Regions from separate parts of the Xanthomonas fragariae genome, predicted to be linked through region 3. Evidence: predicted binding sites of a transcription regulator. Region 3 holds the regulator's gene; each other region holds the start of a gene.
What was found. The regulator FliA, encoded in region 3, starts transcription of late flagellar genes. The targets are predictions, from matches to a motif close to TAAAGTTTNNCNNNCNNNGGCCGATAA.
Positions count from the first base shown of each region.

Region 1: a site for FliA is predicted at 4,988-5,014, ahead of PD885_RS13755 (GGDEF domain-containing protein). Genes of this name have one in related genera too.
Region 2: a site for FliA is predicted at 7,580-7,606, ahead of PD885_RS10095 (flagellar motor protein). Genes of this name have one in related genera too.

Region 1 covers NZ_LT853882.1:2,969,406-2,979,010, forward strand. The annotation lists gene rplT (50S ribosomal protein L20) at 1-173, opposite strand, end outside; gene rpmI (50S ribosomal protein L35) at 184-381, opposite strand; gene infC (translation initiation factor IF-3) at 622-1,164, opposite strand; gene thrS (threonine--tRNA ligase) at 1,216-3,120, opposite strand; partial or broken gene PD885_RS13745 (diguanylate cyclase) at 3,618-4,583, shown strand; partial or broken gene PD885_RS13750 (hypothetical protein) at 4,649-4,846, opposite strand; gene PD885_RS13755 (GGDEF domain-containing protein) at 5,043-6,035, shown strand; gene PD885_RS22105 (transposase) at 6,349-6,933, shown strand; partial or broken gene PD885_RS21445 (IS5-like element IS1478 family transposase) at 6,819-7,245, opposite strand; gene PD885_RS22785 (hypothetical protein) at 7,256-7,447, opposite strand; partial or broken gene PD885_RS13770 (transposase) at 7,606-8,877, opposite strand; gene PD885_RS13775 (RNA-binding S4 domain-containing protein) at 9,039-9,446, opposite strand.
Region 2 covers NZ_LT853882.1:2,163,134-2,172,738, forward strand. The annotation lists gene PD885_RS10060 (hypothetical protein) at 232-765, opposite strand; gene PD885_RS10065 (chemotaxis protein CheA) at 1,206-3,200, opposite strand; gene PD885_RS10070 (response regulator) at 3,234-3,599, opposite strand; gene PD885_RS10075 (STAS domain-containing protein) at 3,596-3,904, opposite strand; gene PD885_RS10080 (chemotaxis protein CheW) at 4,003-5,070, opposite strand; gene PD885_RS10085 (ParA family protein) at 5,067-5,849, opposite strand; gene motD (flagellar motor protein MotD) at 5,851-6,825, opposite strand; gene PD885_RS10095 (flagellar motor protein) at 6,832-7,572, opposite strand; partial or broken gene PD885_RS10100 (IS5 family transposase) at 7,688-9,056, opposite strand; partial or broken gene PD885_RS10105 (PQQ-dependent sugar dehydrogenase) at 9,145-9,605, shown strand, end outside.
Region 3 covers NZ_LT853882.1:2,372,748-2,382,352, reverse strand. The annotation lists gene PD885_RS11090 (hypothetical protein) at 1-312, shown strand, start outside; gene PD885_RS11085 (hypothetical protein) at 355-834, shown strand; RNA gene PD885_RS11080 (sX9 sRNA) at 909-984, shown strand; gene PD885_RS20730 (hypothetical protein) at 1,006-1,191, shown strand; gene PD885_RS11075 (IS5 family transposase) at 1,142-1,948, opposite strand; gene PD885_RS11070 (XVIPCD domain-containing protein) at 2,426-4,051, shown strand; gene PD885_RS11065 (chemotaxis protein CheA) at 4,146-5,801, opposite strand; gene PD885_RS11060 (protein phosphatase CheZ) at 5,804-6,430, opposite strand; gene cheY (chemotaxis response regulator CheY) at 6,430-6,822, opposite strand; gene PD885_RS11050 (RNA polymerase sigma factor FliA) at 6,846-7,613, opposite strand; gene PD885_RS11045 (MinD/ParA family protein) at 7,610-8,494, opposite strand; gene flhF (flagellar biosynthesis GTPase FlhF) at 8,481-9,605, opposite strand, start outside.

The DNA of each region.
Region 1 (9,605 bases), 600 kb from region 3:
CGGAACACGCGCTTCTTCTGCTTACGACCGATGTACGCGTACTGCTGGGCCTTGATGACCGCCTGCTTGGCGACGCGGAAGACTTTACGACGGGCGTTGTAGTAGCCCTTCGCCAGATTCAAAACTTTTTTGTGGCGGCGGCGCGCCTGCACACCACGCTTTACTCGTGCCATGGTTCAGTCCTCAGAGGTAGGGAAGCATACGGTCAAGACGGCCGGCGTCCTCGGCACGGACATGATTCGTCTGCCGCAGGTTGCGCTTCCGCTTGGTCGCTTTCTTCGTGAGGATATGGCTACGGTTCGCGTGGCCGCACTTGTACTTGCCGGAGGCGGTCTTGCGGAAACGCTTGGCCGCCGCCCGGTTGGTCTTGATCTTGGGCATTGCTATGTCCTTGATGGTGTTTTGTCACTGACACGGGCGGCAATCTTGCGACTACGCTTTCCATCCTTGCCCTTGCCTGCTTGTAAGCCCTTGATCGAACACGATCTGGACAGGTCCTAGTGCCGCTTGCACGGCTCCCCGGCAAAACCGAGCCGCGCAGTATGCCCGTTGCCAGAAATTCTTGCAAATCGTTGAGCTTGCAACAGGGACGGATCCACCGGGGCCCGTCGCAGCGTCGGATCAGATCTTCTTCTTCGGCGCGATCATCATGACCATCTGCCGCCCTTCCAGGCGCGGACGGGATTCAATGACGATGTCTTCGCCCAGGTCGGCCTCGATCCGGGTCGCCATCTCGCGACCCAGCTCCTGGTGACTCATTTCACGGCCACGGAAGCGGATGTTGACCTTGACCTTGTCGCCCTCTTCCAGGAAGCGGCGCATATTGCGCAGCTTGATCTGATAGTCGCCCTCGTCGGTGACCGGACGGAACTTCAGTTCCTTGATCTCGACCTGCTTAGTCTTTTTCTTGGCCTCGTTGGCCTTTTTCTGCTGCTCGAACTTGAACTTGCCGAAATCCATGATCTTGCAGACCGGCGGATCTGCCTGCGGCTGGATTTCGACCAGATCCAGGCCTTCTTCCTCAGCCTTGGCGAGCGCTTCGTCGCGCGACAACACGCCGACCATCTCACCCTCGCTGCCGATCACGCGAACGCGCGGCACACGGATTTCTTGGTTCTTGCGGTTCTGTTTGTTGTCAGGGGTACTGATATTGCAATCTCCCAGGGGAATCGAACCGGCACATCCGGATCATTATCCAGACAGGCCGGGGTTGGCCTACGCTACCTGCTCTGCCTGCAGGCGCTCGATGAAGGCCGAGACCGTCATAGTCCCAAGATCTTCTCCCGAACGCGCCCTTACGGCGACAGCGCTATTTTCCTTCTCACGGTCACCGACCACGAGCAGATATGGCACGCGTTGCAGCGTATGCTCGCGAATCTTATAACCGATCTTCTCATTGCGCAAATCGACGCTCACACGGAAGCCTTGATTTGCAAGGGTTTTCCGAACCGAGTCCACATATTCGGCCTGAGCGTCAGTGATGTTGGCGACAACGACCTGGACCGGCGCCAGCCAAGCGGGGAACGCGCCGGCGTGATGTTCGATCAAAATGCCGATGAAACGCTCCATCGACCCGACGATCGCCCGGTGCAGCATGACCGGATGTTTCTTCTGGCTGTGCTCGTCCACGTACTCGGCGCCGAGGCGGCCGGGCATCATGAAATCGACTTGCATGGTGCCCAGCTGCCAAGTACGGCCGATGGCGTCCTTGAGGTGGTATTCGATCTTGGGGCCGTAGAAGGCACCCTCGCCCGGCAGTTCCTGCCACTCCACCCCACACACGCCCAGCGCGCTTCGTAGCGCGGCTTCGGCCTTGTCCCACGTGGCGTCATCGCCCAGGCGCTTTTCCGGGCGCAGTGCGATCTTGATCTGGATGTCGTCGAAGCCGAACGCGGTGTAGACCGCCAGCGCCTGCTGATGGAACGCGGTGACTTCCGATTCGATCTGCGATTCCAGGCAGAACACGTGCCCGTCGTCCTGGGTGAAGCCGCGCACGCGCAGGATGCCGTGTAGCGCGCCGGAGGGTTCGTTGCGGTGGCAGGCGCCAAACTCGCCGTAGCGGATCGGCAGGTCGCGATAGCTGTGCAGGCCCTGATTGAACACCTGCACATGGCCGGGACAATTCATCGGCTTGACCGCGTAGGTGCGCTTCTCAGACTCGGTGAAGAACATCGCGTCCTGATAGTTGTCCCAGTGGCCGGACTTCTGCCACAAAGACACGTCCAGTATCTGCGGGCAGCGCACTTCGCCGTAGCCGCTATCGCGGTAGACCTTGCGCATGTATTGCTCGACCACCTGCCACAGCGACCAGCCCTTGGGGTGCCAGAACACTAGGCCAGGCGCCTCCTCCTGCAGATGGAACAGGTCCTGCTGCTTGCCGATGCGGCGGTGGTCGCGCTTGTCGGCTTCTTCCATGCGCAGGATGTAGGCATCCAGCTGCTTCTTGTCGGCCCAGGCGGTGCCGTATATGCGCTGCAGCTGCTCGTTCTTGGCATCGCCACGCCAGTAGGCGCCGGAAATACGGGTCAGCTTGAACGCCTTGAGGAAGCGCGTATTGGGCACGTGCGGGCCGCGGCACATGTCCACATATTCCTGGTGGTAGTACAGGCCCATCGCGGTGATGTCGTCGGGCATGTCCTCGATCAGGCGCAGCTTGTACTCCTCGCCGCGCTGGGCGAACACCTCGATCACCTCGGCGCGCGGGGTGACCTTCTTGATCACGTCGTAGTCCTGCGCGATCAACTCCTGCATACGCTGCTCAATCGCGGTCATGTCGTCCGGCGTGAATGGGCGCTCGCTGTAGATGTCGTAATAGAAGCCTTCGGCGATGACCGGGCCGATCACCATCTTGACCTCTGGGTACAACTGCTTGACCGCATGCCCTACCAGATGCGCGCAGGAGTGGCGAATGATCTCCACGCCTTCGGAGTCCTTGGCAGTGATGATGCGCAGGCTGGCGTCGTGGACGATGACGTCACTGGCATCGACCAACTCGCCGTCGACCTGGCCGGCGATGGTGGCCTTGGCCAGGCCGGCGCCGATCGACTGGGCGACCTGGATGACCGAGACGGGCGATTCGAATTCGCGACGGCTGCCGTCGGGGAGCGTGATGTTGATCATGGGCAAGAATTAAGGTCTGTGCTGGCTGCAGCTCACGGCTGCAAGGGAGATCTGCCCATTGCTAGACAGGCTCGGAAAGAGAAGATGCAAAAGGTGAGGCAACCACATCGCCACGCAGGCGCTTTGCACGCTGACGCGGGCGGAATCAGCAGTGGGAGGTGGTAGTGCTCATGTCGCACGCTGGGCCGGCGCGGGACGCGGGCCACCTTCTGGCAAGTGATCTTGGGCAGGAATGGTAAACCAATCAGCCGACTGCTGCGCGTGGCGACACGGGGCCGGCGGGCACGTGGCATGATGCCGGCCACTTGTCCTGCCGTTGCCGACCATGATTATCAAAGGTAAAGCCACCTCGCCGGATATGGCCTACCTGGCCGGCGTGTCGCACGCTTAGCATGTCGCGCGCGCGCAACGCCGAGCCGCCGGGGCCTTGCTGCTCGGCCGATTGATTTTCGTATTGATTGGTGTTGGCGGTTGCCTCACCACGCAGCGCTCGTTGATCGCGCGGCGTTTTCCAACTTGCCTCTTCGCCGCGTCGCCAGGTACAAGCCATGACGAAACCGGAGCGGCAGCTGCTGGTGAGGCGCCATGAAGCCAAAACGCACGGTGCGCAGTGGATGCTGTGGATGCTGTGGGTGCCGTCGATCGGCATCGTCAGCGGCTTGCTGGTGATGCTGTTTGCTTACCGCTTGTTGTCGCGCGAGTTGGAACGGCGCGCACGCCGGACACCAAGCCAGCCACTACCAGCGAGCGGCTGATCGAGTCGTTTGCCGCGCTCGAACGCACCTCTACCTCGCTAGAGGCGCGGGCGCGCTATTTCGGTCTGCTGCAGAACTGTCGCGATGCCGGAGAAGCGGTGGAAATCACTGCACGCACTATTGCACCGTTGATTTGCCGTGCCGCGGGCGCGGTGTGTCTGCTGTGTGCGTCGCGCGATCGCGCCGAGCAGGTGGTCGCCTGGAGCGCGATGGCCGACGCCGCCGACAGCGCCAGCATCGCGACGGACACCTGTTGGGCGCTGCGCGTCGTAATCGCACGCATGTGGTGACGGACGCCAGCCAGGGCGTGGTGTGTCAGCATGCTGGCGTCGATCTCCCGGCGCATGCGTGTACCGCCTGCATTCGGCTGTCCGCGCAAGGCAGGCAATTGGAAATTTGTTGGCGCTGCGCAGCGACGATCCACGCGATCTTGCCTCATCGACCGTGGCAGAGGCAGTAGCAGGGAAATTATCGCTGGCGCTGCACAACTTGTGTTTGCGGGAAACGCTGCGTCAGCAATCGATCTGCGGTCCACTAGCCGGCCTGTACAACCGCCGCAATCTTGAAGAAGCACTTAATCATGAACCGGCGCGCTGCACGCGACGGGTGCAACCGTTACCGGTGCTGATGCTGGATGTGGACCACTTCAAACAGCTCAACGATTTGCATGGACATGGCGGCGCCGACCGCGTGCTGGCAGCGATCGGCGTGTGCGCTTGAGCATCGATGACCCACCAGATGTATGCATTAACAATTATATCAAGGCATCGCCGACAGGTACGGCCATCGTCGTCGTTTGGAATCAGGCCGGCACCAGCCAGCATGCCATTGATGCGCGTGCGCACATAGGCTGCGTCGTCCGGCTCGGCGCTACTCAGCACCGCTTCGGCATGCGCCTGAAAATCGAGGTAATCGAAATCCGCATCTCCATCGGCCAACAGCTGCGGTAGTTGGTCCCGCAGCGCAGCCAGGCGCGTATCGCGTTATTTCCGGGTGGGCATGGCAAACTCCGACGGCAAGAAAGATACGGTCGTGGCAGGGGCGTCAAGGATGTGCGAAGTCCTGCTCTGCAACGCTTCATTTTCCTACCTGTTACGACGATGCGTACATGCTCAAATTTGACAATGCCCAGCCGATAATGATGTCGACCTCTACAGAACCTTTCCCGTGATCCTCCACCTGCGGCGGGATTTCCGCCTCGGCATCGTCAAGATGCTTGGACCAATCACCGCGCTATTGCTTTGCCTCTATGCGGTCTACCTGGCCATGACCGGTCAAGCGGTCGCGTGCATCATCACTGCCTCGTTGGGCCTGCTTGCGGTGTGGCGCGGCTGGCAGATGCGCAGTGCCGAACATACTGGTGCTGGAGGGGTCTGGCTGGCCTCAATCAATGTCGGCGGTTGTCTGGTGGCGTGTTGGACCGGTGGCGATGGCGCCCTGCCTTGGTTGTTCCCGGTATTGGCCACGAATTATTTTCTGTGCGAGCCACCACGTGCGGTGTTGTTGAGCTTGCCGCTGTTGACGGCATTGTTGTTTTTGCCTGGCCTGATCGTCAGTGCGGGTCAGGGTGCATCGACTGTGGCGGTAACCTTGGTGACGCTGGCGGTAGGCTACGCGTTCTCGCTGCGCATGCAGAACGACCGCGTGCATCTGGAAGAGCTGGCCTCGCTGGATGCGCTGACCGGCTTGCCTAACCGCCGCATGCTCGAACGTGCGCTCACCTACCAGATCGATCAGCGTCATCCACAAGATCGGCTCAACAGCTTGATCATTTTGGATCTGGATCATTTCAAAGAGGTCAACGATCTGTACGGGCATGCCGCAGGCGATGCGGCATTGTCGGATCTGGCGACGATCCTGCGTTTCGAAGTGCGTGAGCCGCATCAGGTCTTCCGCTTTGGCGGCGAAGAATTTGTGGTACTGCTGCGCGCTGGTTCGCTTTCGGAACTGGAGGCGGTAACCGAACGTTTGCGCAAGGTGATCCGCAATGGCCTGCGCGGTCCGGGTGGTCGTATAACCGTTTCGCTGGGTGCTGCGCGCCATGATGGCGAGACCCATTGGCAAGACTGGTTTTCGCGCGCCGATGCTGCGCTATATCTGGCCAAGAACGGCGGACGCGACAGCGCGCGGGTTGCTGACCAAGAATTTATCCGCAAATAGGTAACCTATCGATTCGAGCCGCATGGTACGCGGCGCTGGATCGAGATCACGGCCAAACGTGTAGCGTCCTGGGTGGTAAGCGATGAGTTCTGGCAGCGGGTGGAACCGCTGATTCCTGCGCGTGCAGTGGCTGACAGGGTCTACCGGTGCAGACCGATCTGCGAGGCCGTCTCGACTGGTGTTGGAGGCCATCGTCTATGTGCTGCGCACCAGCTGCCACTGGAAGGTGGCTGTCTAAGGAACGCTTCGGCAGCGCAAGCGCCATCCATAAGCGCTTGCTGGAATGGGAAGCTGCGGGCTTCTTTGAGGTGCTGTGGAAAGCGGGCCTGGCCGAGTACGACCAGATGCGGGGCATTGCTTGGCGCTGGCAGAGCGTGGACGGCGCGATGATGAAGGCGTCGCTGGCACAGCAGGCCGCGGGGCCCAACCCAACGGATCGTGGAAAAAAGCAGCAAGCGCCACCTGCTGGTGGACGGCCCGTGGCGTTCCGTTGTCGATCGTCGTGACCGGGGCCAACGCCCCTGACTGCAAGCGGCTTGATGAGGTGCTCAACGCCATTGTCGTCAAGCGCAAGAACCCGCAACACCGGCGAAGCCAACATCTGTGCGCCGACGCGGGCTATCGTGGCGCGGCACACCTTCGCACCATCCAGGACCGCGGTTACATCCCTCATGTTGTTGACCGGCGCAAGGCAGCCGACACCAAACGGCGCGATTCGAAAAACAAGGCCAGGCGCTGGGTGGTCGAGGTATCTCATAGTCGGTCGTCCCTGAAAAACCCCCTTCAAATACCAATCTCCAGCAGTGATCGGTGCACGGCGCTCAAGGATGGCCATCCCATTGCCCGGATCCAGGCACGCAAAAACGCGATCCAGCGCATCAGCCAACGCAAGTTGTAGCCGGAGCACGTGCAGCGCATCGCCTTGGGCGCTGTTGCGCCTGCAACGACGCAACCGGCAGTGGTCTTTCAAATGTCCGATCGCCGGTTCCACTGCCTAACGCCGTTTGATCCAGCGCCATTGCCGTCGCGTCAGGGTCTTGGCCTCTTCCGGCGTATGCAATGCGTCGAGTTGTCGTTTGTCTTTGGGACGTTGCGCAAGCACCTGTTGTGCGCGTTGCAACCGCACAGCGATGCGCTCGCGCACGTCGATGTCTACCTGATCGAGCTTGTGTTCGATGTCGCGCACGACTCGTCCCTGCACTGTGCGTTCAAGCGCGCCGTTAGTGTTGGCCTGCCCCGCCAGCAGCCGCAGTGGCCGGCAAGCGCGGCAAAAGCGCCTGTTCCAACGCGGCCCACGGCATCCGTCGGCTCAATTGCGCCAACGGATGACGCAGGTCGATCTGGTTCTGCAGCCGCGAACGGAACAACTCGTCGGCGCAGATGCGCTCAGCAGCAGCACGGCGTGTACGCATGGGCGGCAACGGCCAGAAACCAGACCTCAGCGTTGCGAAAACCGGCAGTTCTGGCACACCTGTGCGGCCTATAAAGCGTTGCGGTGATTGGGTATTGAGGGTTTTTCAGGAGCGGCCATTTAATTTTTTAATATTGAGTCGTCCCTGAAAAATCCCCTTCAAGCGCCAAGTGCCGTCGGTGACAGCGGCACGGTGCTCAAGGATGACCATCCCATCGCCCGCATCCAGGCACGCAAAAACGCGATCCAGCGCAGCAGCCAACGCAGGTTGTAGCCGGCGGCGCAGCCGAACACGTGCAGCGCATCGCCTTGGGCACCTTTCAGCCTGCAGCGACGCAACCTGCAGTCGTTTTTCAGATGTCTGATCACCGGCTCCACCGCCTGCCGTCGCTTGATCCAGCGCCATTGCCGTCGCGTCAGCGTCTTGGCCTTGCCGCGATGCAGGGACCTGCACGCCATCGACTTCGCGCCCGCGATAGCCCAGGTCCACGATCGCCACCGTCGGTTCTACGCTCACATCCTGCAGCAACCCGCGTGTCTGCTCCAGCTGCTCGGCCAAGGTATCGCCGTCGTACGGGTTGCCCGGGAAGCTGCGCGCACCCACGACCAATCCCTTGCAGGCGGTGACCGCAATGCCGACCTTGACGCCGAATTCGTACGCTTGACGCGCCTTGCCCTTGCCGATGCATTCCACTTCCGGGGCATGCAATGCGTACAGTTTTTGTTTGTCCTTCGGACGCTGCGTGTACAGCCGTTGCGCACGTTCCAGCCAGACAGCGATGCGCTCGCGCACGCCGGTGTTTACCTGATCGAGTTTGCGTTGGATGTCGCGCATGAGCCGTCCCAGCACTGTGCGTTGACGTCGCAGGACGCGCCGCATCTTGGCCAGTAACACCAGCTTCTTGCGTGCCACCTCCAGCAAACGGCTGTCGGTCGGATAGGCGATCGCCTTTTCCTGCACCGTGGTGTCCACGATCACCCGCGACAACTCGCGTGCGTCCACCGCCTGCATCGCATGCGCGGCGTTGATGGTGTGCGCCAGCAGCTCTTCCATCCCGGCCTCACCCAGGCGCTGCCGCCAGCGCGTCAGCGAGCTGGCATCGCACGGCAAACGCGTCTGGAACACGACCTCACCGGTGAAGAACTGCCAGTACGGATTCTCCAGCCAGCGCTCGCACACCGCTTCATCGGACAGGTCGTAGGCGTGTTTGAGGTAGAGCAAACCGGCAATCAGCCGCACCGGCAATGCCGGCCGACCGCCACCGGCCTGGGTGGCCGGCAAGCGCGATGAAAGTGCTTGCTCCAACGCCGCCCACGGCATCTGTTGGCTCAGCCGCGTCAGCGGATGACGCAGATCGATCTGGTTCTCCAGCCGCGAACGAAACAACTCATCGGCGGGTCTGTCTCGGCAGCAGGACGGCGTGTACGCATGGGCGGAAATTGCAAGAAACCAGCCTTCAGCGTAGCGAACACTGGTAGTTTTGGCACGCCGGTGCAGACATCAAGGCCTTGCGGTCGTTGGGTGGTTGGGGTTTTTCAGGGGCGACTAACTATTGACTTCGGGACATGATCCATCTCGGTTCCCATCTTTTTCAAAACGCGTCGATATCGCCCAGTGCGGTGATCAAGCGACGCGCGCGTTTGTCCGGCTTACCTTCCGGGGGGCGATAGCCAGTACGCTCGGCGACGCGCTGCAGCCGCCATTGCGAACGCGCCTCACGCGAGGCTTCGCTCTCCACGTACAGCGTCTGTGCAACCGGTGCCGGGCCGCGCACGTCGCTGAGCGCGGCGACGGTAATCTCGAAGATTTCACCGCCACGGTCGATACGCAATTGCTCACCGCTACGCAGGGTGCGCGACGGCTTGGGCCGCTGGCCGGAGACATCCACCTTGCCGTTGTCCACTGCCGTCTTGGCAAGACTGCGCGTCTTGAAGAAGCGCGCCGCCCACAGCCAGACGTCCAGCCTCACCGTCGTCGCTTGTTCTATCAATTGAGTCATCGCGTTGTGCTTGCCGTCGGTTCCAATGGGCTGCAGACCGGTGTCGTCATCGCCGCTGCATCGGCGCCTCGACGGGCTGCGTTGAGCGAGAAATATCTGGGCAACGTCGCCGGAACGCAAGCATCGCCAACGACCTGGCCCGGCCTGCCTTTCACTCTC
Region 2 (9,605 bases), 210 kb from region 3:
CGACCGATATCACCCTCACTAACGGCAGCGGCGCATGAATCTTGATGCGCGCCCGATGGACGGCGCGTGTGAGGGGGGCACGAGGTTGGAAGTCATGCACCGTGTGCACGATCAAGCTGTAGTGCACGACGCACGACGGCTTGAGTGGCAGCCCGCGCGATCGGTGCACTGGGACCTGGTCGAAAGGCTGTGGCCAGCCGATGCAACTAGCGCCGCAGCGCCGGCGTTCGCTCAGTGACGTTGCGGGCCGCTCACGCTGGCGACCGATTGCTGCAGATTCTGCAGTTCGGTCCACAGCAGGTGGCGCGTATCGCCGGTGTGACCCAGCGCCAAGGCTTGTGCGTACTGCAGATCACCGTCGTGCATGGCGCGATTGGCCAAGCGGTGCTGCGCCAAATACTGGCCCAACTGCTGCTGCACCAATGCAAACTGGCGTGCCTGTTCGCCCTGCGGCGCGGTGGCCTGGAAGTAGCCTGCGTGCCGGGCGATGCGTTGACGCAGGTTGCCCAGGCGCTCGTCGTAGGCATCGATGCGTTCCATGTCATGGGATGCGGCAAGCTGCGCACGCTGGTCGTGGCGTAATTGCACCAGATCCAGCGCAAGCGACTGCAACGCGGTGACCGGTACATTGTCCAGAAGAACGCAGACGGGCGCCGCCGGTGCGGCGAAGGAGGGGGGGAGCGAAACGCCGGCAGCCAGCAGCGCGACGGCGAACACAGAGCCCAGCATGGTGCGGGCGGAGCGGATGGATTTGGCGGTGTGCATGCGGACTTCCTTCAACGTAGCGCGGGCATGGCAGCCCTTATGGCGTTGTGTATCGGCCGCAGCGGCTTGCGCTTGATCACCTTTCGATCAACGGTAAAGATATCGGTGAAAGGTTGGGTCCATGTGGCGAGTTGGTTAGGTTCTTTGCACAGCAAAACGCCCCGACAGGCAGGGCGTTTTGGAAGCAGCAGAGTGCGACTATGGAGTGGTCGATGCAGTGCGCCTGCACCTTAGTCCTACCTCAACCTCTCGCCAGCAGGAGACACGCTTTAGCTTCCTGTCCCTGTCAAATTGGCAGGCCGCTGACCCCCGCTCAACACAGCATCCATGCCCGCCGAGTTGGCGTGCGCAGCCGTTGCAGGTGGCCATCGCTATGCGCCAGCCGGGGCTTTGTTGACTGCTTTGTCATTCGACCTTCGCACCGTGCCCGGTTGCCGCTTTTACGCAGCTTGCGGCACGCGCAGTGAGCGCACCAGCCCACCGATGTCCACGATTAGCGAAACCCGACCATCGCCGAGAATGGTGGCGCCAGAAACGCCCGGGATACGGCGATAGTTGTTTTCGATGTTCTTGACCACGACCTGTTGCTGGCCAAGCAATTCGTCCACTTCCAACGCGATCTTCTGGCCGTCGCCTTCGACCACCACCACCAGCGGTTCCTGCGAGGACTGTTGCCCGCCGAAGCCGTAGTAGTTGGTGAGCGAAAGAATCGGCAGATACTCGCCACGCACCCGCAACACACGGCCGTCGCCAGCCATCGAGCGGATGTCTTCCGGCGCAGGCTGCAGTGCTTCGAGCACGTAGGCCAGCGGCAGGATCAAGGTTTCGCCAGCCACCGACACGGTCATGCCGTCGAGAATCGCCAGCGTCAGCGGCAGACGGATGAGCACGCGGGTTCCGCTGCCGGCGTTGCTTTCCAGCTGCACTTCGCCACCCAGCCCCTGGATGTTGCGGCGGACCACGTCCATGCCCACGCCACGACCGGAGAGATCGGTGACTGCGTCGGCGGTAGAGAAGCCTGGTGCGAAGATCAGATCCCACACCTGCGCATCGGTCGGGTTGTCCGGCACGGCAATGCCGCGTTCGGCCGCCTTTTCCAGGATCTTGGCGCGGTCGAGGCCGCGGCCGTCGTCGCTGACTTCGATTACGATGTGACCGCCTTGGTGCGATGCCGCCAAGGTAATCGTGCCGGTCTCGTCCTTGCCGGAGGCGCGACGTGCATCGGGCATTTCCAAACCATGGTCGATCGAGTTACGCACCAGATGCACCAGCGGATCGGCGATCTTTTCGATCAAGCCCTTGTCCAGCTCCGTGCCTTCGCCAATCGTGCGCAGACGCACCTGCTTGCCGAGACGGCTGGAGAGATCGCGGACCAGGCGCGGGAAGCGGCGGAACACCGCGTCGACGGGCAACATGCGCACGCCGATGACCGCTTCCTGCAGGTCGCGGGTGTTGCGCTCAAGCAGATCCAGGCCGGCAAACAGACGCTCGGCATGTGCCGGGTCCAGATCGGCGGAAACCTGCTTGAGCATGGCCTGCGTGATCACCAATTCGCCAACCAGATTGATCAATGCATCAACCTTGTCGACGCTGACGCGGATCGAGCTTTCGGCTTCGGCAGCAGCAGCCTTGGCAGGCGTCGCAGCGGCGGTAGCAGTCCCCGCGACAGCAGGGGCTGCAACAGGTGCGGCTGCGCCGGCGTCGATCGCCAGGCTGGCCGGCGGGCCGGGGACCGCCATCGGGCGGATGTCCAGTTCGCAATCGTCCACCACCCAGGCAAAGGTGTCTTCGATCTTGCTGCGCGGAATCTTGCCGATCAGGCCCAGATCCCACGCCAGGTAGGCTTCCAGTGGATCGATGTTTTCAAAGCCCGGCATGCGCTCTAGACGTGCGGCAATCTGCAACGGGCCCAGATGTTCGAGCTCGCGAATGATGCGCAGCGGGTCGTTGCCGCTCATGAACAGCGACGGCGCGGGCGTGAAGCCGATGTGCCAGGCGTCGGGTTCTTCTTCCTTGGGCATGGCGACCGCGGCGGCCACAGGCGCTTCGCCAGCCAGCACTGCGTTCAAACGAACGTGCACGGCCTTGACCGCAGCCGGCTCGGCAGGAGTGCCGTGTTCGGCTTCACGCAGCAAGGCGCGCAGCACATCTACCGAGCCGAGCATGGCATCGACTGCATTGGGTTCGAGCTGGCGCTTGTTGGAGCGCAGTTCGTCCAGCAGCGTCTCCAGCACGTGGGTCAGGCCGGCGACGGCCTCGAAACCGAAAGTGGCAGCGCCACCTTTGATCGAGTGCGCGGCGCGGAACACCGAGTTGATGATTTCCGGGTCGCGGTTGCCCTCTTCAAGGGCCAGCAGCCCGGCCTCCATCGCGTCGAGCCCTTCACGGCTTTCCTCGAAAAAGGTCGCGTGGAAACGTTGCAGGTCCATGCTCATGGGCGTGAGATCCGATGGTGAAGCGAAAAGGAATTAACCCAGAACTTTCTGGACGGTGGCGATCAACTGTTCTGGATTGAACGGCTTCACCAACCAACCCGTCGCACCCGCCGCCTTGCCTTCGGACTTTTTATCGGCCGCCGATTCGGTGGTAAGCATGAGCATCGGGGTGAACTTGTAGTCCGGCAGCTGGCGCAGTTCGCGGATCAGAGAAATGCCATCCATGTTGGGCATGTTCACGTCGGTCACCACCGCATTGAAGCGCTGGCCCTTCGCGCGGCCCAGTGCAACGGCGCCGTCTTCGGCTTCTTCGACGGCAAAGCCGGCCGAGGTGAGGGCGAAAGAAACCATCTGGCGCATCGACGCCGAATCGTCCACCACCAAGATACGTGCGCTCATGCGGCGTTCTCCACAGATTTCAGGTTGTCATTGGATGCGGAAAGTCCGAGCGCGTCGGTGACGCCGAGCAGACGAGCCGCATCTCTAAAGGTGTCGTTGCAACCATCGAATTCGATGTGCAGGCCGGCTTGGCGGCGAGCCTGCACAAAGGCGTAGAGCACCTGCACGCTGGCAGTGTGGATGCGCCGGACGTCGCCGGCATCAAGCAACAACTGGCCGTCCTGCTCGAGAAATCCGACAAGTTTCTGCTTGAGTTCGGCGCTGGTCTCGATGCCGAGATCCTCGCCCAATGTCACTGTGCTCATGGTTGCTCCGAACAGATTGTTCTATGCGTACTAACGGCGGGGGGCGGAAAAGCTTTAATGCTGAATCGTTGTGCGTGCAGGTGCGCGTCGGTTGCGCATCAATGCAGCAGGTGGCTGGCGTCTAGCAGGATCATCGGCTGGTGGCCCAAACGTGCCACGCCACGGAATAGGTTGTTGGAAATGCGGCACAGGCGTGCGTTGTCCGGTGGCTCGATCTGCTGATCGGTGAGGCTGGTGACGTCTTCCACCGCCGACACACGCAAGCCCATGGTTTCGCCATTTTCTTCCAGCACCACCACACGCGTCTGCAGATCCATGTCCACCGGCGACGAACCCAGATGCACGCCCAGATCGATCACCGGCACCACTTGGCCACGCAGATTCATGATGCCGAGCATTGCGCTGGCGGTGCCGCGCAATGGCAGCAGCGGCACAGGCAACACCACTTCCTGCACCTTGAGCAATTCCAGCGCGTAGGTCTGTTCGCCGCAGCGCAGGCGCAACCAACGTGTGCTGCGTTCGCTTACGCGTCGTTCGGAATTGATGCGTTCGGCCTGGCCGGGCGCCAACAGTGCTTGCAGGCCTTGCGGATAGGCCGGTGCCGGTGGCGCGCGGTGGGGTGCCTGCATCGGTGTCGGCGCAGCGCGTGCAGGTGCAGGTGCAGCCGGTGCGGCAAGACCGAAGGCTGGGTCCGCGTCCATTTCGGCCATCAGATCGGCCGTGCTCATAAACGGGCTGGGTGCGGCCGTGGCGAAGGCCGGGTCGGCATCCATTTCGGCCAGGAAATCGGCGGCGATATCTACGGCACTCGGTGCGGCAACCACTGGCGCACCGAAGGCCGGATCGGCGTCCATTTCGGCCAGGAAATCGGCGGCGATGTCTATGGCCCTTGGTGCGGCAACTACTGGCGCACCGAAGGCTGGGTCGGCATCCATTTCGGCCAGGAAATCGGCGGCGATCGCTTCGGCACTGAGGACTGTGGCAGCGGCTTGAGGTGCGGCGGCGATCTGCACAGGTGATTCGGCTAATGCGACGTCTGCATCGGCAAGTACCTGTGCAGCGGCGATGTCGGCAATCGCGGGGGGGGCAGGGATCTCGATACCGGCATCGTGCAGCAGCCCTTCCAGATAATCGTCCATCTCACCGTTGGCGCTGTGGTTGCTCATGCGGCTTGCTCCATGCGCATCGCGTCTTCGGCCAGCACCCATTCCAGCGCACGGCGATAAGCGGACAGGCCGCGGCCCTGATAGTCACTGCCGGTGGCGGGGAGGGTCAGTGCAGCGGCATTGCAAATTCGGGTATCCACCGGCACTGCGTCTTCCCAGACCACGGCGCCGTAGGTGGCCTGCATTTCCTTGAGTGTGTCGGTGCCGGCGCGCGTGCGTCGGTCGAACAAGGTCGGCAGGATCGACACCGGGAGTTCGCGACGACGCGAACGCTGCACCATGTCGGCGGTGCGCACCATGCTGGCCAGACCATGCAGCGCGAGCGGCTCGGCCTGAGTCGGTACCACCACGCGGTCGCAGGCGGCCAATGCATTGATCATCAACAGGCCGAGCGTGGGCGGGCAGTCGAGCAGGATGTAGTCGTGCTGGCCGGCATGGCGGCTCATGGCGTTCTGCAGGGCCAAGCCCAGACCTGGCTGCGTGGCGCTGCGACGTTCCAGCGTGGCCAGTGCGGCTTGCGCGCAGACATAGGACAAGCCGGGGATGGCGCTTTCGTGCAGCAGGTTGGCCAGATCGCTCGGCGGAGTGCCGAACAGGTCCAGCACCCCGCGCGGCGGCGGGTCCACCGCCACGCCGAACGAGCGGGTGAGCGAGGAGTGCGGATCGAGGTCGATCAGCAACACCCGGTGGCCGAGCGCGGCCAGACCACGACCCAATGCCAGCGTCGTAGTGGTCTTGCCTACACCGCCCTTTTGGTTGGCGATTGCCCAGATACGCATCTCACTGCACTCCTTGAATTACGGCGGGGACGGAATTTGTTCCGCTTACGGTGGTAACGGCCGTTTGGCCGCCGCCAGACTTGGGAAGCTTGGGCGCCCCGGCAGCGGTCGCATGCATCTGCGATGGCGGATCGGGAGCGAGTGAGCCAGCCGAGTCAGCGAGGATGATCAACACCACACGCCGGTTCGCATTCCGTCCCGCCTCAGTACTGTTATCGGCACGTGCGCGGAATTCTCCATAGCCCACCATCGCCAATCGCTGCGGGGCGATGCCGTCATCGGCAAACAAGTGCACAACGCTGGCTGCGCGCGCGGCCGATAGCTCCCAATTGGAAGGGAACTGCGCGGTCGCGATCGGCTGATTGTCGGTATAACCCTCCACGCGCACGCCGTTGGGCGCATCGCGCAGCACCGAGGCCAGCGTGGACAACGTGGCGCGCGCCGTGCTGGCTAGTGCGGCCGAACCGGTGCCGAAGAGAATGTCGCTGTTGATCTCCACCTCGATCCACAGATCGTTGCGGCGGATGGTGATGAGTTTCTTGTCGATCAGCGGCGACAACGTCTTGCTCAGCTGTTGCGCCACCGCATCCATCTGCCGCTGCGCGCGCGCCAGCTGCGCCTGGTTGCGCAACGACACCGGCATGCGCATCTGCGCGGCTATGGAGGGCAACAGGGTGGGGTCGGTCGGCCTGTTGGGATCGGCCATCGGCGCGTCGGCCTTGATCACCGACGGGCGGTCGTAGTCGGCGCCCTGCGTCTGGGTCTTGCCGATCTGCACCGGGCTGGCCGCATTGGACGAGCCACCGAAGGCAGTGGTGAACGCCTGTGCCACGACTTTGTACTTGCCTTCGTTGAGCGAGGAGATGGCGTACATCACCACGAAGAACGCCAGCAGTAACGTCATCAGATCGGCATACGGGATCGCCCACGCTTCGTGGTTGCCATGTTCTTCGTGATGTTTGCGACGACATGCCATGGCGGACTAATGCAAGTATCCGGCCAGTTTCGATTCGATGTTGCGCGGGTTCTCGCCCTGGGCGATCGCGATCAAGCCTTCGATCGCCATTTCACGCTCGTTGGTACTGCACTGGATGACGCTCTTCAGCTTGGCAGCGACTGGGAGAAACAACAGATTGGCCGAGGCGATTCCGTAGATGGTGGCGGTGAACGCTGCCGCGATGCCGTGCCCAAGCATGGCCGGGTTCGCCAGATTCTTCATCACTGCCATCAGCCCCAGCACCGCACCGATGATGCCCAGCGTGGGTGCGTAAATGCCCATGCCTTCGAACACCTTGGCTGCGGCAAGATCCTGACGCTCCTGATTGTCGACTTCGATCTCAAGCATATGCCGCATGGATTCCGGCTCAACACCATCGACCAACATCTGCAGGCCCTTGCGCAGGAAGGTGTCGTTCTGCCGCGGTAGCTGGTCTTCCAGGCCCAGCAGGCCCTGGCGACGGGCAATGTTGCTCCACTCCACGATACGCGCCAGCAGCTGCGGCCGATTGCTGGCCGGCGGCTGGATCACCCAGCGCAGGATCTTGAACGCGCGCCGGAAGACTGCCGGCGAGGTGTGCAACAGGATCGCCGCCACAGTACCGACGATCACGATCAAGAAGGCCGCCGGCGACCACAGCGACGAAATGCCGGCACCTTTCAAAACGCTGCCGCCCACGATCGCCACGATCGCGAGCACCAGTCCGATTACGCTAAGTCTGTCCATGCAGGCGGTATCGGCCCAAGCGCGGCGGACTTGATAGAAACACACGCGCGCTGCACCAGAAAGTTGTCGTGGGCAGTCCCAAAGGGCCTCTCTAGTCGTCCCTGAAAAATCCCCTTCAAGCGCCAAGTGCCGTCGGTGACAGCGGCACGGTACTCAAGGATGACCATCTCATCGCCCGCATCCAGGCACGCAAAAACGCGATCCAGCGCAGCAGCCAGCGCAGGTTGTAGGCAGCGGCGCAGCCGAGCACGTGCAGCGCATCGCCTTGGGCACCTTTCAGCCTGCAGCGACGCAACCTGCAGTCGTTTTTCAGATGTCCGATCACCGGCTCCACCGCCTGCCGTCGCTTGATCCAGCGCCATTGCCGTCGCGTCAGCGTCTTGGCCTTGCCGCGATGCAGGGACCTGCACGCCATCGACTTCGCGCCCGCGATCGCCCAGGTCCACGATCGCCACCGTCGGTTCTACGCTCACATCCTGCAGTAACCCGCGTGTCTGCTCCAGCTGCTCGGCCAAGGTATCGCCGTCGTACGGGTTGCCCGGGAAGCTGCGCGCACCCACGACCAATCCCTTGCAGGCGGTGACCGCAATGCCGACCTTGACGCCAAATTCGTACGCTTGACGCGCCTTGCCCTTGCCGATGCATTCCACTTCCGGGGCATGCAATGCGTACAGTTTTTGTTTGTCCTTCGGACGCTGCGTGTACAGCCGTTGCGCACGTTCCAGCCAGACAGCGATGCGCTCGCGCACGCCGGTGTTTACCTGATCGAGTTTGCGTTGGATGTCGCGCAACACCCGCCCCAATACCGTGCGTTGACGTCGCAGCACGCGCTGCATCCGCTTGAACTGGCGCGCATGCGCATACCGAACTGCCTTGCGGCTCAGGGCCGGGCCTTGCCGCGCGTAGCTCTGCCGCAATCCGATGCCGTGCCGCTTGGCCAGTAACACCAGCTTCTTGCGTGCCACCTCCAGCAAACGGCTGTCGGTCGGATAGGCGATCGCCTTCTCTTGCACCGTGGTGTCCACGATCACCCGCGACAACTCGCGTGCGTCCACCGCCTGCATCGCATGCGCGGCGTTGATGGTGTGCGCCAGCAGCTCTTCCATCCCGGCCTCACCCAGGCGCTGCCGCCAGCGCGTCAGCGAGCTGGCATCGCACGGCAAACGCGTCTGGAACACGACCTCACCGGTGAAGAACTGCCAGTACGGATTCTCCAGCCAGCGCTCGCACACCGCTTCATCGGACAGGTCGTAGGCGTGTTTGAGGTAGAGCAAACCGGCAATCAGCCGCACCGGCAATGCCGGCCGACCGCCATCGGCCTGGGTGGCCGGCAAGCGCGATGAAAGTGCTTGCTCCAACGCCGCCCACGGCATCCGTTGGCTCAGCCGCGCCAGCGGATGACGCAGATCGATCTGGTTCTCCAGCCGCGAACGAAACAACTCGTCGGCGGGTCTGTCTTCGGCAGCAGGACGGCGTGTACGCATGGGCGGAAACTGCCAGAAACCAGCCTTCAGCGTAGCGAACACTGGTAGTTTTGGCACGCCGGTGCAGACATCAAGGCCTTGCGGTCGTGTGGCAGAAGGCCGTGGCGGCTCCGCACCGAATCTCAAGCCCAAGGACATCATTGCCGGCTTGATCAAGGCAAAGGGTACGTCGCCGGTTAAAAGCGGCAATCGCTTGACCTTGTTGCGCGATGCCAACGGCGATGGCACTTATGAGTTGAAGACCGTGTTCGCCGACAAGCTCAACGCGCCGTACGGACTTGCGCTGATCGGCAACGCGCTCTACGTCGCCAATCAGGATGCGCTGGTGCGTTTTGCGTATCGCGATGGCCAGACGCAGGCGAGCAGCGCGCTGGGCAAGGTCACCGACCTGCCATCGGCGATCAATCACCACTGGACCAAAGCGCTGACTGCGAGCGCCGACGGTCGCTATCTGTATGTGGCGATCGGCTCCAACAGCAATATCACCGAGCACGGCATGATTGCCGAAGTGGACCGTGCTCAAGTGTGGCAAGTGGATGCGGCGACCGG
Region 3 (9,605 bases):
GACTCTCGACAGAATGGCGAGTACGAGCGTTACTCTGCCGCTGTGCAGAAATTTCTGGACGCTGCGGGGCCGTTGGACCCCAAGGCAGGGATACATCTCAGTCGTCTTGCGCATTACTACGACCTTGCCAGCGCTGATGCGTTTCTTCGCTCTGATGTGGAGGCGCTTACTCGTTCACTCCAACACGCAGTCTACTTGCGCGCTTTGGTTTTTCGTTGGGACGGCATGTATAGCGACATGCGCCATGACTTGGGAAACTGGCCTGCAGAATTTTCAGACGGCATGAAGGCTGCAGGCCCGGCCATGCTGTAGTGGTGGGATAACGCCGAGACCTGTGCGCAACTGTTTATCGAGATGGCCGAAAAAGACCAGCGCCTTAACACACTACACGAAATGCGCAGAATCAAGCATGGCACCAGCGACGCCTTTCTGGTCGGGCTGTTTTCCCAGGCATTCAAGATGGAAACTGATTTCGTTGCGCCGGTAGAGCTCATCCCGGAGTATCAAGCGGTGCTGGATCATTGGCATAGCGAAGAGGAGGACGTGTTCAGGTCGGTAATGCAGAAAGCGGCCGACTTCCATATCACGCGCAGCAAGGACGGTACGGATCGGACCAAGTACGAGTTTGAAGAAACCCTGGATCGAGTCTTTCCCGCAGAACTTCTTGCCGTCCAGGCACTGCGTCGTCGAAAAGGTCTGCCGGAGTTCGCAATCGACCATCTGTTGATCGATACGCCGTGGGCGTTCGTGCGCGATCTCACCGCTGTGGAATCGCATCCGCTGGCCGCTGCCGTGGAAGCGCGCCTGATCGAGGATTACCCGCAGTTCCGTTAGACCACCCATTAAGAGTGGCTAACAAAACGACTACGCTCACCGTCAAACGGGCGGGGCCGGTGCCTGGAATCGGCATGTACCAATCGTACACTGCGTTTCCTCTGCGCCGTCCGCACCCACCTGGCGACTGCTCGCTACGTTTTGTTAGCCGCTCTAAATAAGGACCTGGACATGCACGACACGACCCGCTCGATCCGCACATCCGATCTGGCTGCGCTGGCGCAAGCCACCGACGCGACCGGACAGGTGGATCTCACCGCGTATCAGGGCTACCGGTTGATGAAAGCGCATCAGACCTTAGAGCGTGTTATGAACTTTGAAAGAGGGTGGCTGCATTTCCAAGCATCAGGATCGTGAAGACGACGAAGTGCAAACCGGCCAAGGTTTCCGGCAATCGCTCGTGGTCGCGTGCCAGCTGTCTGAAACGATTGGCCCATCCGAAGCTGCGCTCGACAACCCAACGGCGCGGCAGCAAGACAAAGCCTTTTTTCGCTTCTTGCAGCTTGATCACGTGCAACTCAATGCCTTCTTCCGTGGCCGCCTGCGCCGGTTCTTGACCGGTGTAGCCCTGATCAACAAAGGCGATCTTGACCGTTTCACCGGTCACGTGTTGTACCTCTTGTGCCAACGATCGGACTTGCGCGCGCTCCTGCTCATTAGCCGGCGTCACCTGGACAGCGAGCAGATGTCCAAGCGTATCGACGGCCATGTGTACCTTGCTGCCTTTCTTGCGTTTATAGCCATCGTATCCAGCACGCGGCCCGCTTTCGCAGGTGGACTGCAGCGTGCGAGCATCGAAAATGACCGCGCTCGGCTGGCCTTTTTTCCCTTGCGCCACACGCAAGAGTGAGCGTAGATCACTGACCATGGCCTCAAAGCAGCCCGCTTGCAGCCAGCGCTGTGTTTGCTGATACACCGCTTCCCAGGGCGGAAAATCGTTGGGAAGCAATCGCCATGGTGCGCCGGCGCGCGCGATCCACCGCAGTGCGTTGAACATCGCGCGTAGCTCATACTTGCGCTGCGGTGCCTGCACATCCATCAGCGTCAAATAGGGAGCCGCAAAGGCCCATTCTTCGTCCGAAATATCGGTGGAATAAGGCTTACGAGGCTTCATCCGTATACGTTAGCGTGACAAGGGCAAAGTTCATAACACGCTCTAGACGGCCTGGATGCGCGGGGTGTGGTCGCCGCGATCGTGAGTTCGCCTGTCTATGCCGATGCGCGCGGCAGAGCGCAGGTGGGTTCGTTGATCGAGGCCATTTCCAGTCGGTTGCCCGCCTCCGATGCGAAGCGGTTCGATGCGGCGCTGGATGTGGCCAATGTCGGTGAATCGTGGGTCGAGCGAGACTACGAGCGTTATGTGGAAGAACCGATGGGCGCTGCTGCGCGGGATGAATCGGCACGTGCAGGCCAAGCGCTAGCGTGGACCGATCGGCAGATCAGCGACAACCTGGCCGCGACGCGGCGGTGGGCGGAAACCGCGCGCGAGACGCCGCACAACCGCTATCTCGACCATGCTGCCGGTGAAGTGGCTGGCGGGGCGCAGGAAAGCTATGGAGCCCTCAAAGGTGCCATCCGGCATGGCCTTGGCATGCTGGGCGAGACGGTGGATCTGGCCAAGTTTGCGCATCAGTTCAGTACGGATCGGGATTTTCGCAATCTGGTCATCGGGGCGGCGTCGGTCTATGCATCCGAGGCCATCGAAGACCCCGCCAAGCTGCCGCGCGATTTGCGCCATGCGGCCGTTGGCGCCTGGAACACCTGGAAAGCAGGCCTGGAGCAGGCCATCCGCGAGGGCAAGGAGCACGAGTATCTGGGGAATGCCAAAGGCGCGGCAGCGGTCGAAATCATCGCGACCTTTGTGCCCACCACCAAGCTGACCAAGCTGGCACGCGTGGCGGCGGTTGCCGATGCTGGCGAAGAACTTGCGCCTACGGCAGGAAGGACATTAAGCAGCCTCGAACGTCGCCAAGCCGGTGCGCTGAGCGAAACGCTCGCCGAGCTGGTGCAGGATGCGCGGCGGGTGCAAGGCAAGGGCGGATTGGAGGCCGATGGCGCCAATCTGATGTTCCATGGCCTGGCGGGGGTAAAGCGCAGCCAGGGCGCACTTGGCGCATTGGTCGATGAGCTGCGTCGCTCGAGCAACCTGGACGGGCTGTTGCAAAGTGGCGCGTTGTCTCCCAAGGAATTGGCGCACCTTGCACGCTCCGATGTCAGCCTGTTCGATGGACAGGTGTCGTTTCACGCTGCGCTCGATGCCGCTATCGGCAAACGTGAGTTGACGTCTCTCAAGAACCACGAGGTCGGCGCCATCGGCGAGGCGTTGGTGTCGTACGAACTGGCGGCGAAGGGCTATAGGGATCTGGTGCCGATCCAGAATAACTCGGGACATGGTATCGACTTGGCTGGTATCAATCCCGAGACGAATCGCTGGGAGATCTTTGAGGTCAAGGCGTCCGTGCAGGGGATTGCGCGCAGGCAGGGTGGCGATCCGGAAGATTTCCTAACTGTTCGTCTCAATCGAGCGGCCAGTGAAAGAGGACTGGAACAAGGTCTATGGGCGCCCCAAAACATGTGGGAAGAGCAGGCGCAGGCAATGGCCGCAAGAATTATTGAAGAAACTCGGGATCGAACCACCGGCAAACTCGATATCAAAGCAAACTGGGCGCGGGTCAATATCGATCGCGACCCTGCCACTGGCGCAATCACCGGCACGCCAGAGATCGAAAAGGGGATGACACCGGCGGAACGGCGCCATGAGCGATCCTTGTGCAACGAAAACGCCCCGCCTGCGCGTTCGCCAGCCGATGCCGAGCATCCCGATCATGCAATGCATCAGCAGATTAAAGGCAAGGTGGAAGAACCCGATCGACATGTCGGCCGCAGTTTCGATGCCATCAGCGAGCGCATGACGGCCAGTTTGCTTGTACTTGCCAAGGATAACGGGCTGACACAGGTCGACCATGTAGGGCTGAGCAGGCAAGCCAACGGCGTTGAGGCAGCGCAAAAAGTGTTCGTCGTCCAGGGCTGGCCCACCAGTTTCTCGGTGATGTATGCGGGCATGCCAACGGTGCAGGCTGCACACACGCCGGTCGAACAGTCTCACCAACAACTCGAAGCGATCAATGCGCGCTTGGCACAAGAGCAACTGCAGCAATCCACCCTGGCCCAGACGCAGACGCCGCCACAGCCTGGGCCGCAGATGACGATGACATGATCGTCAGCGTCCGGGCCGATGTAGGCTCAGGACGTCTCCCTGCTGCAGGCGGTATCTAGCCGTCATGCCGCAGGTTGATCTGTCGCTGCGCCGCTCAATGAGCGCTGGAGCGCAGCCCATCCACATCCAGGATCAGCGCCATGCGACCGTCGCCGATCAATGTGGCGCCGGAGTAGCCGGGTAGGCCACGCAGGGCGCGGGGCAGGGGTTTGATCACCACTTCTTCGCGGCCGCGCACCTGATCTACCACCAGGCCGAAGCGGGTTTCGCCGGCCTGCAGCAGCACCACCGTCAATAGCGGCGGTTGTTCGGCGGGCACGCCAAGCCAGCGGCGCAGGTCGATCAGCGGCAAAGTGTGCGAGCGGCGGTCCAGCACTGCGCGGCCGTCGAACCAGCCCAACGAGGTCTGCGGTGCATGCAGTACTTCGACCACGCGGGCCAGCGGTAATGCGTACACCGCTTCGCCGGCCTGCACCAGCAGGGTCGGCAAGATCGCCAACGTCAGCGGTACACGGATCATGAAGCGGCTGCCGCGGCCCAGTTCGGACTGGATCTGGATCTGCCCGCTGAGTTCGCGGATGCGCGACTGCACCACATCCATGCCGACACCGCGGCCGGAGATGTCGGTAACCTCGACCTTGGTCGAAAAACCCGGCATGAAGATCAGATGCAGGCATTCGTCGGTGCTCAGACGGGCGGCAGCTTCGGCGTCGATCAAGCCCTTGTTGCGGGCGATTTCGCGCAGCCGTTCCGGGTCGATGCCGGCGCCATCGTCCTGAATTTCGATACTGACGTAATCGCCTTCCTGCTGCGCGGACAGGCGTACATGGCCGCTACGCGGTTTGCCGGTGGCTTCGCGCAATGCAGGCAATTCGATGCCGTGGTCGATGGCGTTACGTACCAAGTGCACCAGAGGGTCGGCCAGGGCTTCGACCAGGTTGCGGTCCAGTTCGGTCTCGGCGCCGATCAGTTCCAGTTCCACCTCCTTGGACAACGTGCGCGCGACATCGCGAGCCACTTTGGGAAAGCGCGAAAATACCTTGCTGACCGGCTGCATGCGGGTGCGCATGACCGCGGTCTGCAGGCGTGCGGTGGCGATGTCCAGCACGCTGACGGCGCGATCGAGTTCTTCATCGCGCAAACGGGTGCGTAGGGTCTTCAAGCGATTGCGCGAGAGCACCAGTTCGCCGATCAAATTGACAATGGCATCCAGGCGCTTGGTGTCCACGCGCACAGTCTGTTCGGCGTCGGCACCCTTTGCCGCCGCCTTGGGGGCGGCCTTGGTACCGGGCGCAGCAGCGGCGTGGCCGTTATCGTGCGCCGGTGCGGCTGCAGTGGCGGCCTCGGGCACCGCCTTGATGGCTGGCGGGCCGCTTTTGGCATCGAATTGCGCGATTAGCGCGGCCGGTGCATGCGGTACGGGCGCACCGGAGCCCATTGCATCCAGCATGGACTGCAAATAGTCCAGCGATTGCTGCGCGGCATCGAAGTGATGCGGCTGCAGCACTGCCTGGCCTGAGCGCGCCATGCCGAGGGTTTCCTCAGCAGCGTGGCATAGCTCGACCATGGGCTTGATCGCCAGAAAGCCGGCGCCACCCTTGAGCGTGTGGAAACCGCGGAACACCGCGTTGAGCTGATCGGCTTCGTCTGGTGCCTGTTCCAGCGACACCAGTTGTTCGCCGAGGCGATCCAGGATTTCCTGGGCCTCGACGATGAAATCGGCTGCAATATCGTCAGGAACAGCACTCATGGCTACAACCCCAATCCGGACAGCAGGTCATCGGCGTCGTCTTGCGACACCGCGTGACGGTCCAGGCCCTTGACTGCAGGACCGGCAAGACCGCCGTCGTCTTTTTTCGGTTCGGTGCTCTTCGGCGGCAGGCCGAGTGCGCCGAAGCCTTCATGCACGCGCCGCACGATGCTGGCCACGCGCCGGATGATCTGGCCGCTCAGATCCTGGTAGCTCTGTGCCAACGATAGTTCGGTCAGGCTGCTGCGCATCCTGTCCAGCAACACGCCCTGGTCGGCATTCAAGCCGCCCGAGCGCAATTGCTCGGCCAGCTCGCGGCATTCCTCGACCAGATCCAGCGTGCGATGGCTGGCCTTTTCGGTCATATCCACCACGTGGTCCAGACGCGAGCACGCATCGTCCAGTTCGCCGGCTTCTTCGGGCAAGGTGGGCAGTTCGCCCAGCGCCTGACCGAGTTCGCGTGCGAGCCGGCTCAGGCCCTGCATCATTGGACGGGTGCGCAAGGCGGCGAGGTGATCCACCTCAAGGCGCCACGCGGCTTCGTCACCACTTTCCAGTGCATCGATCGCGCCCTGCAGGCGTTCGATCAATGCGGCGCGTTCGGCATTGGTCTCCACTGTGGCGTCCATCATGCGGTCGCCGCCAGACGTTCGAATACCTTGCCCAGCTTTTCTTCAAGCGTCTGCGCGGTGAATGGCTTGATGATGTAGCCATTCACGCCGCACTGTGCGGCTTCGATAATCTGCTCGCGCTTGGCCTCTGCGGTCACCATCATCACTGGCAAATGTTTGAGCTTGGCGTCGGCGCGGATGTTACGCAGCAGGTCGATGCCGGTCATGCCTGGCATGTTCCAGTCGGTGACCACGAAATCGAACGGGCCAGCGCGCAATGCCGCCAATGCGCTGTTTCCGTCTTCGGCCTCTGCGGTGTTGGTAAAGCCGAGATCGCCCAACAGATTCTTGACGATACGCCGCATCGTCGAGAAGTCGTCCACGATCAAGATCCGCATGTTCTTATTCACATCAAGCTCCTAACACGAAAAAATTATTCGTCAATTTCGACACCGGCATCGGCCAGTTCGAAGACTTTGAGGCGGCCGCGCAGACGTACCACCGCCTGGCCATGGATCTGGCAGACGCGCGATTCGCTGACACCGAGCACGGCGCCAATTTCCTTCAGGTTCAATTCCTGTTCGTAGTACAGCGACAGCACCAGCTGCTCGCGCTCGGGCAACAGGCCGATGGCCTTGCCCAGCTCGCGGCCGAATTCGCCACGCTCCATCATTTGCTGCGGGTTGGGGCCACCTTTGGCGGTAGTGTCCAGCTCGCCGTGATCTTCAATCCGCGATTCCAGGCTCAGTACCTGGCCGCGGGAGGCGTCTTCCATCAGACGCAGGTAATCGGGCAGCGGCATTTCCATCGCGGCGGCCACTTCGGTGGCGGCGGCGGCGCGGCCGGTGTTCTGCTCGATCTTGCGCACGGCGGCAGCAGCGTCGCGAGCGCGACGGTGCACCGAACGCGGCACCCAGTCGCCACGGCGAATCTCATCGATCATCGAGCCGCGGATGCGTATGGAAGCGTAAGTTTCGAACGAGGCGCCCTGTTCGGAGTCGTAACTGCGCGAGGCTTCGATCAGGCCGATCATGCCGGCCTGAATCAAGTCGTCCACTTCCACGCTCGCCGGCAGTCGCGCGGCCAGGTGGTGGGCGATGCGACGGACAAGATCGGCGTGCTGGGTAACGATGTCGTTGGCGGTGTGGCGCTGTACGGCACGGTACTGCGCGGTTGCGGTATTCACAGCTGCGGTATTCATGCGGCCACTCCCCGTTGGATGATGCGTTCGACAAAGAACTCGACGTTGCCGCCCGGTACCGTAGGGGCCTGCCAGCGTGAGGTACGTCGAGCGATTTCTAAGATGGCCTGCGCCGATGGGCTGGCGGGATAAGCCTTGATGACCGGTTGCTGGCGCTGCACCGACAGGCGCAGCCAGTCGTCCTGAGGCACGTGGCCGAGGTAGTTCAGCGACACATCGCCGAGAAACTTTTCGCAGACCCGCGACAGCTTGTCGTACAGCAGGCGACCTTCGTTGGGGTTGCGCACCATGTTGGCGATGATCTGTAAACGGTCCACACCGCGTTCGTGCGAAAGCACCTTGATCAGCGCGTAGGCATCAGTGATCGAGGCCGGTTCGTCGCAGACCACCACCACGGTGTCCTGGGCGGCCTGGCAGAAGGTCAGTACGCTGTCGGTGATGCCGGCGGCGGTGTCGATGACCATCATGTCCAGGTCGCGTTCCAGTTCGGAGAACACGTTGACCAGGCCGATGTGCTGCGCCGGGGCCAGCTCCGCCATGTGGCGGCGGCCAGAGGCGGCCGGAACCACCAACACGCCGCCGGGGCCTTCGATGATCACCTCGTCCAGCGTGCAACGGCCGGCGATCAGGTCGGCCAGAGTGTACTTGGGCGACAGGCCCAGGACCACGTCCAGATTAGCCAGGCCAAGGTCGGCGTCGAGCAGCAAGGTGCGCTTGCCCATGTCGGCCAACGCCACCGCCAAGTTGGCGGAGATGTTGGTTTTACCCACGCCGCCCTTGCCACCGGTGACGGCGATGGTGCGCACTGGGCCAAAGGGCTCGGGACGGGTCGCCGACAGGGGGAAGGCGTTGGTCAGCTTTGCGTATTCACGCGACTGCATGTTGATGCTCCGGGGTACAGGGCTTATCGGCAGCGCGCCGTAAATCTTCAAGGCGAAGAACGAGACTGGCGGCATTGGCGCGGTGCAGGTCGTCAGGGACCCGCTGTCCGTCAGTCACCCAGGTGATGGGCATTTGGTGATCGACCACCACCGATAAGACACTGCCGAAGCGGCCGGTCTCGTCGAGTTTGGTCAGCACCACGCCTTGGGGTTTGGCATGGGCGAAGCGGCGCACGACCTCGTCGAGGTCGGAAAAATGGGCGTTAGCGGGCAGCACCAGCAGCGAGGTGACCTGATGCGCGGCGCGCAGCCAGTTCAACTGCGCGGCCAGGGCGCGGTCGCGCTGGCCCATGCCGGCGGTGTCGATCAACACCAGCTTGTAGTCACACAGACGCTCGAGCAGTTCCAGCAGGCTCTCGGCGCTGTCGGCCTCGTGCACCGCGATGCCAAGCTGACGACCGTAACTGTGCAGCTGCTCGCGGCCGCCGACACGCTGGATGTCGGTGGTGACCAGGGCCACGTCGCGCGGGGCGTGCTGGGCGGCGAAGCGCTGCGCAAGCTTGGCGATGGTGGTGGTCTTGCCGGCGCCGGTTGGGCCGACCAGAGCGATCACGCCGCCATGTTCCAGCGGGTCGATCGGGGCCACCGGCAGGCGCTTGGACAGCAGGCCCAGCATCAACCCGCGGCCACGGTGCAATTCGGTATCGGCCGGAATCTGCAGGACCACGTCACGGATCAGACCGGCATCGAAGCCGTAGTCGTCCATTAGCTCCAGAGCCTGCGCACGCACCGGTGAGCCACGCAGGCGCTCGTCGGTGAGGCGGTTCATTTCGCGCTCGATCATCTGACGCATCAGCGACAGCTCACCGCGCAACTGCTTGAGTTCTTCATCGTTCTGCGGCGCCGGGGCGGCGGCGACCGGCACGGAGACCAGCGCAACCGGGGCGACCACCAGCTGCGGTAACGCCGCCGGCGGCAGGATCTGCGGCAGGGCGTCATCCATGTCGAAGTCGGCCTCGTCGTCGCGGTCGTCCTGGTCTTGGCCGTAGCCGGCATGGGCGGCGACCGCAAGAGCGGCGGGCATGACCGGCGTCGCTGCGGTGACAGCCTG